3 regions of the Pseudomonas sp. GW821-FHT02A11 genome follow, and region 1 is predicted to be linked to each of the others. Evidence: riboswitches for the same ligand, from Rfam matches in the RefSeq annotation. Region 1 holds a riboswitch; each other region holds the start of a gene.
What was found. A riboswitch is a leader RNA that binds a small molecule or an ion and turns the genes downstream of it on or off. The one in region 1 is predicted to bind cobalamin.
Positions count from the first base shown of each region.

Region 1 (4,897 bases):
GCAGTCCGGACCATAATGTGGCGTCAGTTCCGCCACGATCCTGGCAATGTTATTGACCCCCAGATGAATCGCCATCGTCGCCCGATGCCGCGCCAGCTCCCCCAGCGATTCACCCTCGGGCATCGCCGTTTTATCGCCGTAACGGGTCAGGATCACGCTTTGTGAAATGTCCGGGAGGGTCAGTTCCGTGCCCAGCAACGCAGCACACGCCGCTGTCGCCGTCACGCCGGGGATGATTTCGAAAGGAATGCCCAGCTCGCGCAGGTATCGGATCTGCTCGCCGATGGCGCCGTACAGACTCGGGTCGCCCGAGTGCACGCGCGCAACATCCCGGCCTTGTGCATGAGCAGATTTCATCAAGGCGATGATCTGTTCCAGGTGCAATTCGGCGCTGTTGGTGATTTGAACGGCTTGATGACCTTGCAGGACGGCCTCTGGCACCAAGGAGCCGGCGTAGATGATCACCGGACAGGTGCGAATCAGGCGCTGGCCCTTGACCGTAATCAGGTCCGGATCGCCGGGGCCTGCGCCGATGAAGTAAACGGTCATTGAAACTCCGACGTCAAGAACGGGGGATGCCCTGTGGGAGCGAATTCATTCGCGACAAATAGTCCAGATGCTGCACGGGCAGTGTCTGGATGACCGCTTCGCGAATGAATGCGCTCCCACAGGGATTTCAGCGGAATTTGCATCATGGGCTGCTGGCTAACGCAAACGTAGCCCGCGAACTATTGCGTCGCTCGATCAGCAACTTCGCAGACGCCCCGCCCAGCCGCGAGGCCATGGCCAACGCCGTGCTTTCGGCCACGCCATAACATCCGGTGCTGTCGAAGGCGATCTGCGAGCGATGGCTCAGTTGCGATTCGAATACCGTCAGCTCATCGCTGCTGAAAAACCTCAAGGGCAGGGCCAGGTGTTCGGCCAGTTCCAGCAATCCGGCTTCGGTCGATTTGATGTCGATCGAGGCCAGAGCGGTAATGTCGGACAGCGTCAGTCGATGTTCCAGCAGGCTGACTTCGATCAGCCCTTGCAGCACCGATGCCGGGCAGCCGCGCTGGCATCCCAGGCCGATCACCAGAATCGGCCGCCCGCCGCGGTTGTTCATCAGGCGTGGCTGAGCTCGGAGGAGGCCAGTTGCGCGTCGTGACGACGGAACAACCAGGCGCTGATCAGGCCCATGGCGAGCCAGAACGCTGCGTTGGTCAGCAGCGAAGCGATCTTGAATTGCGCTTCCAGGGCTTCTGGGGCCAGTGCCGAGTGGACTTCCGGCTGCGGTGCGCCGACGACATGCGGCACTACCAGAATTGCCGCGCCCAGTGCTTTGAGCAGCCAGTTGTGAGCGAACACTATGAGTGCCAGGCCCACCGCAGTGGAGGCCGCCGTGCTGACCCACCAGATCTGCCGCTGCGTCAGATCGGCCGCAGCCGTGCCCGGCAGTTCAGGCGGCAGGCCCAGGGTGGGCGCCAGCACGAACACCGCAAAACCGGCCAGACCCCACAGTGCGCCTTCACGAATGCTGGCAGGTGTGCGCAGCGTGTAGAGCGCAGCCAGCATCAGGGCAAAACCGACCGCGACCACCAGATTGCCACCCGTGGTGGACAGCACGCGTTGCCAGCCGTCTTCCGGCTCCCAGGCTTCTTCGTCGTGAACGTGGGCGGCCATGGCGCCGTCGGCATGCGAGTGCTCGTGGACCTCGGCGACGGGGGCTTTTTCATACGTCTCGGCCTGCAGGATCAGCGGCGCGACCCAGAAGCTCTGGAAAAGCGTCAGCAGCAGCGCGGCGAGCAGTCCGGTAAAACCGGCCGTTTGTGCGATTCGCTTGAACATGGCGGCAGGTCTCAGTGGCAAGGGAAGGCGGAGCTGTGACGGGTGTCGTGGGCGGCGTTGTGCACGGCGGCGATGTGCGAGAAACCGGCGAAATAGACCAGGCAAGCGCCAAGGAACATCGCACTGATGGCGGCGGTCAGGCGTTGGCTTTGCGTGCGGGTGCTGCTGGCGGATGGGGTCGTGGTGCTGATCGACATGGCGCTTCCCTCTGAAATGTCAGCGAAGGGAAGGCGCAAGGAAAGCCACTGACAGACGTCAGTAGCCGACTCAACAGCGCCCGCCCACCGCGGGTTTGTTATGTGACTGTATCGGGCCGGTCTCCGGGCTTGCGAGGGGCATTGGACATGCCTGCAAGAATCGCCTTCCCATATCGCTGATCGACACAGTGGATCTGACTCTTCGCTCGCTTACCGTTGCGGGGGCAGCGCCGGACTTGCACAGCCAAAAGGGCTGCACGCACCGGTTTCCCGTTTCACCCTGTGAAGGGCACCCGTAACAAGGTGTGTAGGAGATCACGGCGCAAAGCGTCAGTCAAACACAAGTCGGACAAGGCGATCTTTCAGACCATGGTTTATTGGCTTGGAATGCTGACTTTGATGCCCTAAGGGCCTATTGGTCAGCATGCTAGCTCCCACATTTGCTTAAACGTGCCACGACCTGATAGACCGAGTTGCCAGCCTTCTTGCTCGTTGACCTTCCACCAGCCACTGCGTAGCCTTGCGCACTTGAGGTTCGCCGATCCGGCCGTTTGTCGGGCTTGGCGCTAAGAAGGGAATGTGGTGCAAGCCACAGCTGCCCCCGCAACTGTAAACGGTCATGTTCATTGCACAGCCACTGCGCGAGCGGGAAGGCGCGATGAACGCGTGTGATCTGGCACTCCGCCAGCCCATCGCCACCGTGAGCCAGGAGACCTGCCTCGAACACGGGCCTGTTTTGCAACAGTCTCGACGAATTCTCACTACAACCGGGCGGGGTGATCCGGTGGCGAATCGAACGGCGGGCCTGTCGGAGCGACGGTCAAGCGGTTCTCGTCCTGTTTGCCCGCCGCAGCGCCTGAGGGCAACCATGAAAACACTGGCCAAACTTCCCGTTACCATCGTCACCGGCTTCCTCGGCTCGGGCAAAACCACCTTGCTGCGTCACATGCTCGATAACGCCGAAGGGCGCCGTATTGCGGTGATCGTCAACGAATTCGGCGAACTGGGCATCGACGGCGACATCCTCAAGCAATGCACCATCGGTTGCACCGAAGAAGAAGCCACCGGCCGCGTCTACGAACTAGCCAACGGCTGCCTGTGCTGCACCGTTCAGGAAGAATTCTTCCCGGTGATGCAGGAGCTGGTCGCCCGTCGCGGCGATCTGGACCACATCCTCATCGAAACCTCAGGCCTGGCGCTACCCAAACCGCTGGTTCAGGCGTTCCAGTGGCCGGAAATCCGCAACGCCTGCACCGTTGACGCGGTGATCACCGTGGTCGACAGCCCGGCCGTGATCGCCGGCACCTTCGCCGCCTTCCCGGATCAGGTCGACGCCCAGCGCAAACTCGACCCGAACCTGGACCACGAGTCGCCGCTGCACGAGCTGTTCGCCGACCAACTGGCCAGCGCCGACCTGGTCATCCTCAACAAAGCCGACATGCTCGACGCCCAAGCCCTGGCCGCCGTGCGTGCCGAAGTCGCCGAGGAGCTGCCGCCCGCGGTGAAAGTGATCGAGGCCAGCAAGGGCCAGCTGCCGATCAGCGTGCTGCTGGGTCTGGGCGCTGAGTCCGAGCTGCACATCGACGGCCGCAAGACTCACCACGATCATCACGAAGGCGATGACCACGACGACCACGATCACGATGCCTTCGACTCAATCTCCATTTCCCTGCCTCAAGCCGACGAAGCGCTGTTGCTCGACGCCCTGACTCAGGCGGTCGTGCAGCACGGCATCCTGCGGGTCAAAGGGTTCGCGGCGATTCCGGGCAAGCCAATGCGCCTGCTGGTGCAGGGCGTTGGCACGCGTTTCGACAAGCATTTCGACCGTGCCTGGAAGGCCAGCGAGGAGCGCGTCACCCATCTGGTACTGATCGGTCAGGCACTGGACGCCGCCGTGCTTGAAGCCCAGCTGCGCGCCGCGCTCGAGAGCAAAGGCTAAGCATGCACCTGCTGCGCACCCAGCCCGGCGGCTTTGTCCCCGACGACAGCATCGCTGACCTGGGCCAGACCCCCGCCGATCTGGTGATTCTGTGCAGCGGCGATTCCCATCTGGCGTTGCTCGCTGAAACCGCACAGCAACTGCCGGACGATTACCCCAGCCTGCGCCTGGCCAACCCCATGCAGGTGCAGAACCACGCTTCGGTCGATCTGTATGTCGACGAAGTGCTGCAGCACGCCAGGGTGATTCTCATCTCCCTGCACGGCGGCATTGGCTATTGGCGTTATGGCGTCGAGCGGCTGGTGGAGCTGGCCGCTCGAAAGGGCGGCGGGGTGAAGCTGATTCTGGTGCCGGGCGACGATCGCCCGGACCCGGAACTCAGCGACCTGAGCACCGAGCCCGCTGAGGATCGCGAGCGCCTCTGGCATTACCTGCGCCAGGGCGGCAAACACAACGCCTTGCAGCTGTTCAATTGCCTGGCCCAGCGTTGGCTGGATCGCGATTACGCCTGGGAGCCGCCGCAGACGCTGCCTCGCGTGGCGATCTATCACCCACGCAAGGCCCGCGCCGAACTGGCGGACTGGCGGGCGGACTGGCGCGCCGAGCAACCGGTGGCGGCCGTGCTGTTCTACCGCTCGCACTTGCAGGCGGCCAATACCGGCTTTATCGACGTGTTCTGCGAGCGACTGTTGGCGCAGGGGCTGAACCCGTTGCCTATCGCGGTAGCCAGCCTGAAAGAACCGGCGTGCCTGGACGCTGTGCAAGACTGGCTCGACGAGACCGGCTGCGAAGTGATCCTCAATACCACCGGTTTTGCCCAGTCCAGCCCCGAAGCGCCGCATTTGCGACCATTTCGTCTAAACGTTCCGGTGATCCAGGCGATCTGCGCCCAGGACAACGAACCCGCCTGGCAGGCCAGCGAGCAGGGGCTGGG
Region 1 is NZ_JBWKWB010000043.1:3,030-7,926, reverse strand. Features, by position in the region: gene cobM (precorrin-4 C(11)-methyltransferase) at 1-549, opposite strand, end outside; gene AC07V9_RS28960 (cobalamin biosynthesis protein) at 692-1,105, opposite strand; gene AC07V9_RS28955 (CbtA family protein) at 1,105-1,827, opposite strand; gene AC07V9_RS28950 (CbtB domain-containing protein) at 1,839-2,024, opposite strand; cobalamin riboswitch at 2,122-2,336, opposite strand; cobalamin riboswitch at 2,539-2,760, shown strand; gene cobW (cobalamin biosynthesis protein CobW) at 2,893-3,963, shown strand; gene cobN (cobaltochelatase subunit CobN) at 3,966-4,897, shown strand, end outside.

Region 2 (4,897 bases), on a different contig from region 1:
GGCCACGCAAGGTGCCTTCGGGCAGTTCCACCGATTGCAGGGCCAGCGCCGCAAGGCGTTTTTGCATCACGGCTTCGCCCTCGAGCAAGCCCACCAGCTCGGCGCGCTGACCGGCGACATCGGTCAGGGCATTGAGCAGATAAAGCATGCCGCCGCACTCGGCCAGCAACGGTTTGCCTGCGCTGTGGTGCGCGCGAATCGCCTGCAGCATCGAATGGTTCTGCCCCAGCGCCACGTGATGCAACTCGGGGTAACCGCCCGGCAGGTACAGGCTGTCCGCATCGGGCAGCTGCTTGTCACGAATCGGCGAGAAAAACAGCAATTCGGCGCCCATCGCTCGCAGCAGATCAAGGCTGGCGCCATAGGTGAACGCAAAGGCTTCATCGCGCGCGATAGCGATGCGTACACCTGTCAGCAACGGCTCGGCAGGCACCCCCTCGGGAGCGTGGAAGATCACGGCAGGCGGCAACGCGGCATCGCAGGTGCTGGCCAGCGCGTCGGCGGCGGCATCCAGACGCACGTCCAGATCGTTCAGTTCGCTGGCCTGAACCAGGCCCAGGTGTCGACTCGGCAGCTCGATCCCGGTTTCTCGCGACAACGCGCCATACCAGCGCAGGCCTTCAGTCAGGCTGCCTTCAAGCAACTGCGCATGACGCACGGTGCCGACCCGGTTGGCCAGCACGCCTGCAAAGGGCAAGTCAGGTTGATAACGCGCCAGACCCAACGCCAACGCGCCAAAGGTCTGCGCCATGGCGGTGCCGTCGATCACGCCCAGCACCGGCACACCGAAACGCCGGGCCAGATCGGCGCTGGACGGGGTGCCGTCGAACAGGCCCATGACCCCTTCGATCAGGATCAGGTCCGCTTCGGCGGCGGCTTCCCACAACAGACGTCGGCTTTCGGCTTCGCCGACCATCCACATGTCCAACTGATACACCGGGTTGCCGCTGGCCCGCTCAAGAATCATTGGGTCGAGGAAATCCGGCCCGCATTTGAACACGCGCACGTTGCGCCCCTGGTTGCGATGCAGGCGCGCCAGTGCAGCAGTAACGGTGGTCTTGCCCTGACCGGAAGCGGGTGCGGCGATCAATACCGCCGGGCAGCTGCGAGCCGCTTCATTCATACATGCAGCTCACAGCTCGATGCCCTTTTGCGCCTTGATACCGGCCTGAAACGCGTGCTTGACCACACCGATCTCGGAGACGGTGTCAGACAAATCGATCAATTCCTGCTTGGCGCCACGGCCCGTGATAACCACGTGCTGCATGGGAGGACGCGCCTGCAAATCGCTGAGCACCTGCTCAAGCTCGAGGTAGCCGTGCTTGAGGGCGATGTTCAGTTCGTCGAGGATCACCAGACCGATCTCGGGGTCGCGCAGCAACGCCTGAGTCACGACCCAAGCGGCTTCGGCGGCGGCGATATCACGCTGACGATCCTGGGTTTCCCAAGTAAAGCCCTCGCCCATCACGTGATAACGCACCTGCTCCGGGAAGCGGCGGAAGAACAGCTCTTCCCCGGTGGCGTTGCGGCCCTTGATGAACTGCACCACGCCGCACTGCATGCCGTGGCCCATGGCCCGGGCGAGCATGCCGAACGCGGAGCTGCTCTTGCCTTTGCCGTTGCCGGTCAACACCAGCAGCAGGCCGCACTCGTTGGGGGCGCTGGCAATGCGTTCGTCCATCACCGCCTTTTTGCGCAGCATGCGCGCCAGGTGGCGTTCGTCACGTTCGGGGGATTCGCTCATCTGGGCTCTCCGCTTGAGGGCAGGTGTGGCAAACGGAGGACGCAGGCAAAGACTGGCAGCAGGCGCCGGACAAGGCCGAGCCTGCGCAGAGCATCGCCCTCCGTGATGCTGTTGAATGGATCAGGCCGGTCTCCGGACTCATGAAAAACCACGCGCCTTCCCATGCTCATCGAACACAGTGGCATTGTGCGGGGCCTTGGCTCATTTACCGTTGCGGAGGCAGCGCCGGGATGGATCGCAAAGCGTTCGCACCGGCTTCCCTGTTTCACCCTTTTTTGCGGGCACCTGAAACAATCGGCGAAGGTTAGAGGGTTGACTTGCGAGCGTCAATCGAAGCGACGCTTCTCTAGCGACTCATGTAGGAGCGCGCTTGCCCGCGATAGCGTTGGGTCAGCTGACACATGCGTATCAGACAGTCTGCCTTCGCGGGCAAGCGCGCTCCTACAGAGCACGTAGCATGCTGAAGATCGCCGCAGGAAGAGCAATGTCGCGTCAGGTGTTTGCTGCGCAACAGTAACGCAGCAAATCATAGGGAAATGATCAGTTACTGCGCGCCAGATTCGACGGCTGAATTACCCGCTTGGCGTTCAGCCAGGCCTTCTGCCAATACGGCTTGTCGAGGCTGTCGAGCTTGACCGTACCGCCCGTGGCAGGCGCATGAACGAAACGACCCTCGCCCACGTAGATCCCGGCATGGCTGACGTTCGAACCACCACTGGTCGCAAAGAACACCAGATCACCGGTCTGCAGCTGACTGCGGTCGATGTCCGGGCCGCGCAGAGTGATCATCTCGCGGGTCGAGCGCGGCAGCGTAATGCCCGCCGCGTCGCGGTACACGTACCCGATCAGGCCACTGCAGTCGAAGCCCGAATCCGGCGTGTTGCCACCCCAGCGATAAGGCGTGCCGACCAGCCCGATGGCACGCAACAGCACGTCATCAGCGACCGGAGAAGAAAATTGGGAGGGAGCGGAAACCACAGGCCTGGAAACGACCTTGGGTGGGGATGGCGGTGGATTGCTGGAACAAGCGGCCAGCAATACAGCCAGGGAAGCAACAGCCAGGCGAACCGTAAACGACATAAACACAACAACCTTCCTAGGATGCGGCTTACTCTGCCGGGAGCCGGATCTGCGCGCAATCAGGGTTTCCCCCGATTGCGCGATCCGTAATTAACGGTGTTGGCGCTTGATTGTAGTCGAGGTCATTGCAGTCGTCGTTTCTGGCACCTTGGAAGGTGCCATGGCCAACGCGCGCTTGGCTTCGATGAACGTACGGGCCCAGTAAGCATCGTCGAGACTGTCGACGCGCACACCACCACTGCGACGGCTACTGGAGTGGATGAACTGGTCATCGCCCAGGTAAATACCGGCATGGCTTACGCGACCACGGCCAGCGGTGCTGAAGAACAGCAGGTCGCCTGGCTTGAGGTCGTTGCGTTTGACCAGTGGGGCATCGATGTTGATCATTTCGCGCGAAGAACGCGGCAGGCTCATGCCGGCTTCTTCACGGAACAGGTAACCGATGAAACCACTGCAATCGAAACCCGAAGTGGTCGAGGTGCCGCCGAAACGGTAGCGGGTACCGATCAGAGACTTGCCACGTTCCAGAATGCTATCAGCCAGTACCGGCAACTGATAAGGCTTGTTGTCGGAGAACTGGGCCAACTCGTCTTCGGTTGCGATTTCGTCATCCAGAACGGACGAGGAATAACCGGAACGGCTGGCGGATTGTGCGGTGGCAGCGTCCTTGATTTGCGGATTCTGCGACTGCTGTTGCGACGCTGGCATCTGGGCCGCGCAGCCGAACAACAGGGTCACGAGTGCGAGAGGCACGAGGGGTGCGAAGCGATTTAGCATGGGCACGACCGTGGCTAATGTGTAAAGAAGCCGAGACTATGCCCTCTATCGTCATCATTTGCAAATTCAATCGAAACAAATGTGACTTACGATGTCCTCCATCACATCTAAGGCTCTACACCTCAGAAACGCATCCATGTGAATGGAGTGATCGGTCGACGAGGGGTTTATCTCGGCGGTAAAGCCACCCGTGACCCGCGTGCGCAGCATCGGCTCGTGAATATACGGGAAGCTGGCGGTGGTTCCAATGCTGAGCACAGCATCGAAGCCTTTTGCCATCTCCTCGTACAGCACATTCAATGCCAGCTCTGGCAACATTTCCTCAAACAAGACGACCGGCGGCCGCAGCACGCCATGGCATTGCGCGCACAACGGCGGCAGTGGGCGCTGCAGGTGCTCGCTCAATTGCGGGTCTTCGGCGCCACAGGACTGGCAGTAGAGCGGCGCGAGCTGACCGTGGATCTCGATCAGACGCTCGGGCGGGCTGCCCGCCGCACGATGGTAGCCATCGACGTTCTGCGTCAGCACCCAGCATTGCGGCTTGCAACGCTGCAATTGCGCGATCGCATAATGCGCCGCATTGGGCTGCCCGCCCAGGCAAGCGCTGCCTAATTGGGCAATGTATTTCCAGCACAGGGCAGGATCGCGGCGCAGCATCGGGCCGGACAGCGCCATCTCGATAGGCAGGCCGTCGTCGGTCTGGCCGTTATACAGGCCGCCGACGCCACGATAGGTCGGCAGCCCCGAATCCGCCGAAAGCCCGGCACCGGTGATGATCAGAATGCGCGTTGCGTGACGCAACGCCGCAGCCGTTTGCAGTACAAGGGCGGGATCGACTGCGTTTACCACCCCAGCGTCTCTTTGAGGAAGGGAATCGTCAGCTTGCGCTGGGCCTGTAACGAGGCCTGATCGAGCTGTTCGAGCAGATCGAACAAGGCGCTCATGCTGCGCTTGCCGCGAGTCAGGATGAAATGCCCGACCTCATCGGTCAGGTGCAGGCCCCGGCGCGAGGCGCGCAATTGCAGGGCGCGGAGTTTTTCTTCGTCGGAGAGCAGGCGCATCTGGAATACCAGCGCCATGGTCAGTCGGGACTTGAGGTCGGCCAGCTTGACCGGCAGTTCGCGAGGCGAACAGGAGGCCGCGATCAGCAGACGCCGGCCGCTGTCACGCAGGCGGTTGAACAGGTGGAACAGCGCCTCTTCCCACTCGGGCTTGCCGGCTACCACCTGGAGGTCGTCCAGACAGACCAGCTCGTACTGCTCCAGATGATCGAACAGTTCGACACCCTCTTCGAGC
Region 2 is NZ_JBWKWB010000001.1:131,139-136,035, forward strand. Features, by position in the region: gene AC07V9_RS00615 (cobyrinic acid a,c-diamide synthase CobB) at 1-1,123, opposite strand, end outside; gene cobO (cob(I)yrinic acid a,c-diamide adenosyltransferase) at 1,133-1,744, opposite strand; cobalamin riboswitch at 1,851-2,048, opposite strand; gene AC07V9_RS00625 (C40 family peptidase) at 2,285-2,824, opposite strand; gene AC07V9_RS00630 (C40 family peptidase) at 2,915-3,601, opposite strand; gene AC07V9_RS00635 (NAD-dependent deacylase) at 3,668-4,450, opposite strand; gene hda (DnaA regulatory inactivator Hda) at 4,444-4,897, opposite strand, start outside.
Region 2: it holds a riboswitch for cobalamin, as region 1 does, so the genes downstream of both, cobO (cob(I)yrinic acid a,c-diamide adenosyltransferase) here and cobW (cobalamin biosynthesis protein CobW) in region 1, are expected to answer to the same signal.

Region 3 (4,897 bases), on a different contig from region 1:
TGCTGCACGCAGGCAGCGGATCGATCAGGACCGTGCGATGGGAAAGGCAAGTCCGTCTGATGGTATGCCACTATCGGCAGCTGGATGGATTTCTTGAGAAAGCCCGAAGGCGCTTAAATGATTCACCTGCACACGGCGTGAACGACGCAGATATCGGCCCTGACAAAAATACCTGTAGGAGCAGTCGGAGGTTACGACGGCCGCGAAAGCGGTGGAGCTACTGGCGATGGAGTGTCAGGTATGTCGCCATCGCCACCATCGTAACCTCCTGAAGCTACTACAGGTTTCGCGTCGTTGGGGAGTCAGCGTCCTGATCAGGCTGTGCGCAACCGCAGAATGCGCGCGCCATCGAACGGGTCTGTCAGCCAATGCCCCTGGACGCCGAAGGTGAGGCGCAAGCGCTCCGGCGTGAGCACATCGAACGGCGATCCCAGGGCCACCAGCCGGCCGTGGTCCATCACTGCCAGACGATCACAGGCCAGTGCCTGATTGAGGTCGTGCAGGGCGATCACCGTGGTCACCGGCAACTGATGCACCAGCGACAGAATGGACAGCTGCTGCTGAATGTCCAGATGGTTGGTCGGCTCGTCCAGCAGCAGGATTTGCGGGCGCTGGGCCAGGGCCCGGGCAATGTGGGCGCGCTGGCGTTCGCCGCCGGACAACGTGTGCCAGGCGCGCTGCCTCAGGTGCTGCAGGCTGACATCGGCAATCGCCTGGCTGACGATGCGCTGGTCTTCATCGCTCCACGGCGCCAGGACAGAGAGCCAAGGAGTACGGCCCAGTTCCACCGCCTGCAACAGGCTGATGGCGTCGCTGGTTTCGGCGTGCTGCTCGACCACGGCAAGGCGCCGGGCGATGTCGCGACGGCGGATCCTCGACAGGCGCTCACCCTGCACAAACACCTCACCCGACGTCGGCGCCTGAATGCCAGCCAGCAGCTTGAGCAGCGTCGATTTGCCCGAGCCATTGGGCCCGACGATGCCCAGGTTTTCCCCCGGCCGAATCGCCAGCGACACGTCCGTCAGCAGCTGCGCGCCTTTGACGCTGTAGCTCAGGTTTTGCCCGCTAAGCACGTGAGTCGCCTGATCGACAGAAGCGTTCATCGCGTACGGTTCCCCCGCACCAGAATCAGGGCAAACACTGGCGCGCCGACCAGCGCGGTGATGACGCCAATGGGCAGGACCTGGCCCTTGATCAAAATGCGCGACAGGATATCGGCGGCGATCATGAACAGCGCGCCGCTCAATGCACTCAACGGCAACAGGCGCGCATGTCTTACCCCGGCGACCATGCGCACGGCGTGGGGAATGACCAGCCCGACGAAGCCGATGGAGCCGACAATCGACACCATCACTGCCGTGACCAGCGCTGCGGTGGCGATCAGTATCGTCTGCACCCGCCGCACCGGAATGCCCAGCGAGGCGGCGGAATCGGCGCCAAAGGTGAAGGCGTCCAGCGAACGTCGATGCCACAGACAGATGCCCAGCCCGATCAGTACCACCGGCACCGACAGCGTCACCGACGACCAACGCACGCCACTCAGGTTGCCCAGCAGCCAGAACATGATGCCGCGTGCCTGTTCGGCGCTGGCGGATTTGGTGATGAGAAACGACGTCAGCGCGTTGAACAGTTGCGAACCGGCGATGCCCGCCAGAATGATGTGGCCTGCCGCGGCCTGGCTACTCGACGAGCGAGACGAACGGGCGAGCAGGGCGACCATGGCAAAGGCGGCAAGGGCGCCGACGAACGCCCCGGTCGACAGGGAAATCGCCCCGGCGCCCAGGCCAATGATCGCCACCAGCACAGCTCCTGTGGAAGCCCCGGCGGAAATCCCCAGCAAGTACGGATCGGCCAGAGCGTTGCGCAGCAGTGATTGCAGCACCACCCCGGAAATCGCCAGCCCCGCGCCACAGGCCGCGGCGACGATGGAGCGGGTCAGGCGGTAATTCCAGACGATGCCTTCATCGATCGGGTCGACCGCAAACCCCGCCGCCCACAGCTTGTTGGCCAGCACCTGGAAGATCACCGGCAGGCTGATCGATGTCTCGCCAATCGCCACCCCCGCGACAGTCGCCAGCAGCAACAGCGCGCTGACCCACAGTGTGTGGCCCAGCAGGCGGGGGACGTTCAGGGCATTCATTGTGTGTGGGTGGCCTTGGCCAGCTGCTCGATGCCGTCGAACAGGCGAACGCTGGACTCCATGGCGCTGGCGTCCATGATCACGATGCGGTTGTTTTTCACGGCGTCCATGTTGCGGGTGACCGGGTCGGATTTGAGGAAGGCCAGTTTCTTCTCATGATCGTCGGCAGGGAAGCGGCGGCGGTCCATGCGCGCGATGACCAGGATCGTCGGGTTGGCCTTGGCGATGGTTTCCCAGCCCACGGTTGGCCACTCTTCGTCCGAATCGATGATGTTTCGAATGCCCAGGGTGTCGAGCATGAAATTCGGTATGCCTTTGCGGCCTGCGACGTAGGGGTCGGTGTTGATGTCGGGGCTGGAGAACCAGAACGCCGCCGAAACCTTGCCCGCGTCGTGCTGTTGCGCCTGCTCGACAGCCTGAGCGAGACGCGCCTTGTAGCCGTCGATCAACCACTGACCACGGTCCTGCACATCGAAGATCTGCGACAGTTGCGCGATGCTCTTGTACAGCGTGTCGACGCGAAAGGCCTCAAGCCGCGTGCCATCGGCGCCGACCAGGTTGTTCTTGTTCTCGCAGTCCGAAGGCAGGATGTAGGCCGGGATCTTCAGGTCCTGAAACTGTTGGCGGGTGCCCACCGCGCCTTGCGGGCCGACCATCCACTCGAACTGCACCGGCACGAAGTCCGGGCGTTTGCCGATCACCGATTCAAAGCTTGGGGCGTTCTCGGCCAGCCGCTCGATTTTCGCGTTGGCGGCCTTGAATTGCGGCAGGGTTTCGTTGAACCACAAGGAGGTGCCGATCACCTGATCACTCAGGCCCAGGGCGTAGAGCATTTCGGTGGCGGCCTGGCCGATGGTCACGGTCTTGTGCGGCGCCTGGGTGAAGGTCAGCGGCACGCCACAGTTGTCGATCGTCAGCGGGTAGTGAGTCGGGGCGGCGACAGCGGCGGGGGACATGAGTGCCGCACCTGACAGGCTCAGACCGGCGAACATCGGGGCAAGGCGGCGCAACGACATCGGGTTTCTCCAGTGGACCGATAGGTCGGCGCGGGCACTGGAAAGCACATCCCGGATGCACGCCTGACGAAAAGGCAAGCAGCGATCACGCTGAACAGGTGAGCACGGGAGCCCTCCCCCGGACACCCCGCCGGTGAATGATTGACGCTTGCCGGCAGGTCTCCTGACTGGCGCGTCGTCGCCGTGCTTCGGCCTTCCCGGGGTAACCCAGTGGCGAACGGGAAGCAGGGCTCAGCGCCTACAGTTGCGGGGACAGTTCCGTTTGAGCCCAGAGAGTCGGGCTCGCGGATTCCCTATTAATTCCGAGTGGAAACCGGCGGCGGGGATACTAAACGATTTGAACAGAGCGGGCGAATTCGCGTTCGATTCCGCGCGGAGGGCATGGGGGCTCAACGTGCTAATGCCGCTGCGCTTTTGCCGAAGGCGTAGGAGCTTGGCTTGCCAGCGATCTGGCGCGCAGCGGCAGCAAAACCCGACGCTGCGGTGTGCCAGGCAGCCTTCATCGACAGGTTTAACGACTGCTGCGCAGCCGATCGCCGACAAGTCAGGCTCCTACGCCCTCCGGGCAGAATCAGTCTTCGGTGCGCTCCGGATTCACAGGCTGAACGGCCAGCCAAGCACCTTCTTCGGACGCGGTGTCGCGTAGGTGCGCACTTTGGACGTCTTCAACCCCAGCCGCACCAGCGATTCCGCCAATGCCACCGCTGCGGTCACGCCATCGACCACCGGCACGCCGGCGCGGTCACGAATCAGTTGATCCAGCCCGGCCATGCCGCCGCAACCCAGGCAGATCACCTCAGCCTTGTCATGCTTGACCGCTTCAACCGCTTGGTCGGCAATAGCCTCCAGCGCGCGATCAGGCATTTCTTCCAGCTCCAGCACGCTCATGCCGCTGGCGCGCACCGAGGCGCAACGTTCGAACACGCCCGCGAGTTTCAGGCGGTCTTCGATCAAGGGCACAGCACGATCCAGAGTGGTCACCACGGAGTACTTGTGGCCCAGCAGCATCGCCAAGCTGGCAGCGGCTTCAGTGATGTCCACCACCGGCACTTCCAGCAACTCCTGCAGGCCTTCGCGGCCGTGTTCGCCATAGCCGGCCTGAATCACTGCGTCGTAGGGCTGATCGTAGGACAGCACCCGATCCATCACGGCAATCGCCGCCAGATAGCTCTCGAAATTGCCTTCCACCGACTCGGCGCCGAAACGCGGGGTCAGCCCGATGATCTCGGTGCCGGGGGAGGCGACGCTGCGCGCCTGCTCGGCGATGGTCTGGGTCATCGATTGGGTGGTGTTCACGTTGACGATCAAAATACGCATGGGTGACGGTCTCTCGCTTGCGATCAGTGCTGAACGGTTTGCACGGCAATGGCCTCGCCACTGACGTCCTTGAAGGTTTTACGACGGTCGGCCAGCAGCAGGTACAACGCTGCGCCAATGGCCGCGCCCATCAGCCAGGAAAACGGCGATACCGAGTCGAAGGCCGGCACCAGCGCCGTGATGATGGAAATCAGCGCCGCCGGGATGAACGCCCCGACCGCCCGCAGGTTGACCCCGCGCGAATAGTGATACGGGCCGCGCGGGTCTTCGCTGTACAGCTGCGGCACATCGACCCGGCCCTTGCGCAGCAACCAGTAATCGGCGGTGATCACGCCGTACAGCGGGCCGAGCAGGGCGCCCAGACCCGACAGAAAATACACGATCACCACCGGGCTGTTGTACAGATTCCACGGCAGGATCAGGA
Region 3 is NZ_JBWKWB010000002.1:149,709-154,605, forward strand. Features, by position in the region: gene AC07V9_RS03195 (ABC transporter ATP-binding protein) at 315-1,103, opposite strand; gene AC07V9_RS03200 (FecCD family ABC transporter permease) at 1,100-2,140, opposite strand; gene AC07V9_RS03205 (ABC transporter substrate-binding protein) at 2,137-3,156, opposite strand; cobalamin riboswitch at 3,293-3,489, opposite strand; gene AC07V9_RS03210 (aspartate/glutamate racemase family protein) at 3,751-4,473, opposite strand; gene AC07V9_RS03215 (NCS1 family nucleobase:cation symporter-1) at 4,497-4,897, opposite strand, start outside.
Region 3: it holds a riboswitch for cobalamin, as region 1 does, so the genes downstream of both, AC07V9_RS03205 (ABC transporter substrate-binding protein) here and cobW (cobalamin biosynthesis protein CobW) in region 1, are expected to answer to the same signal.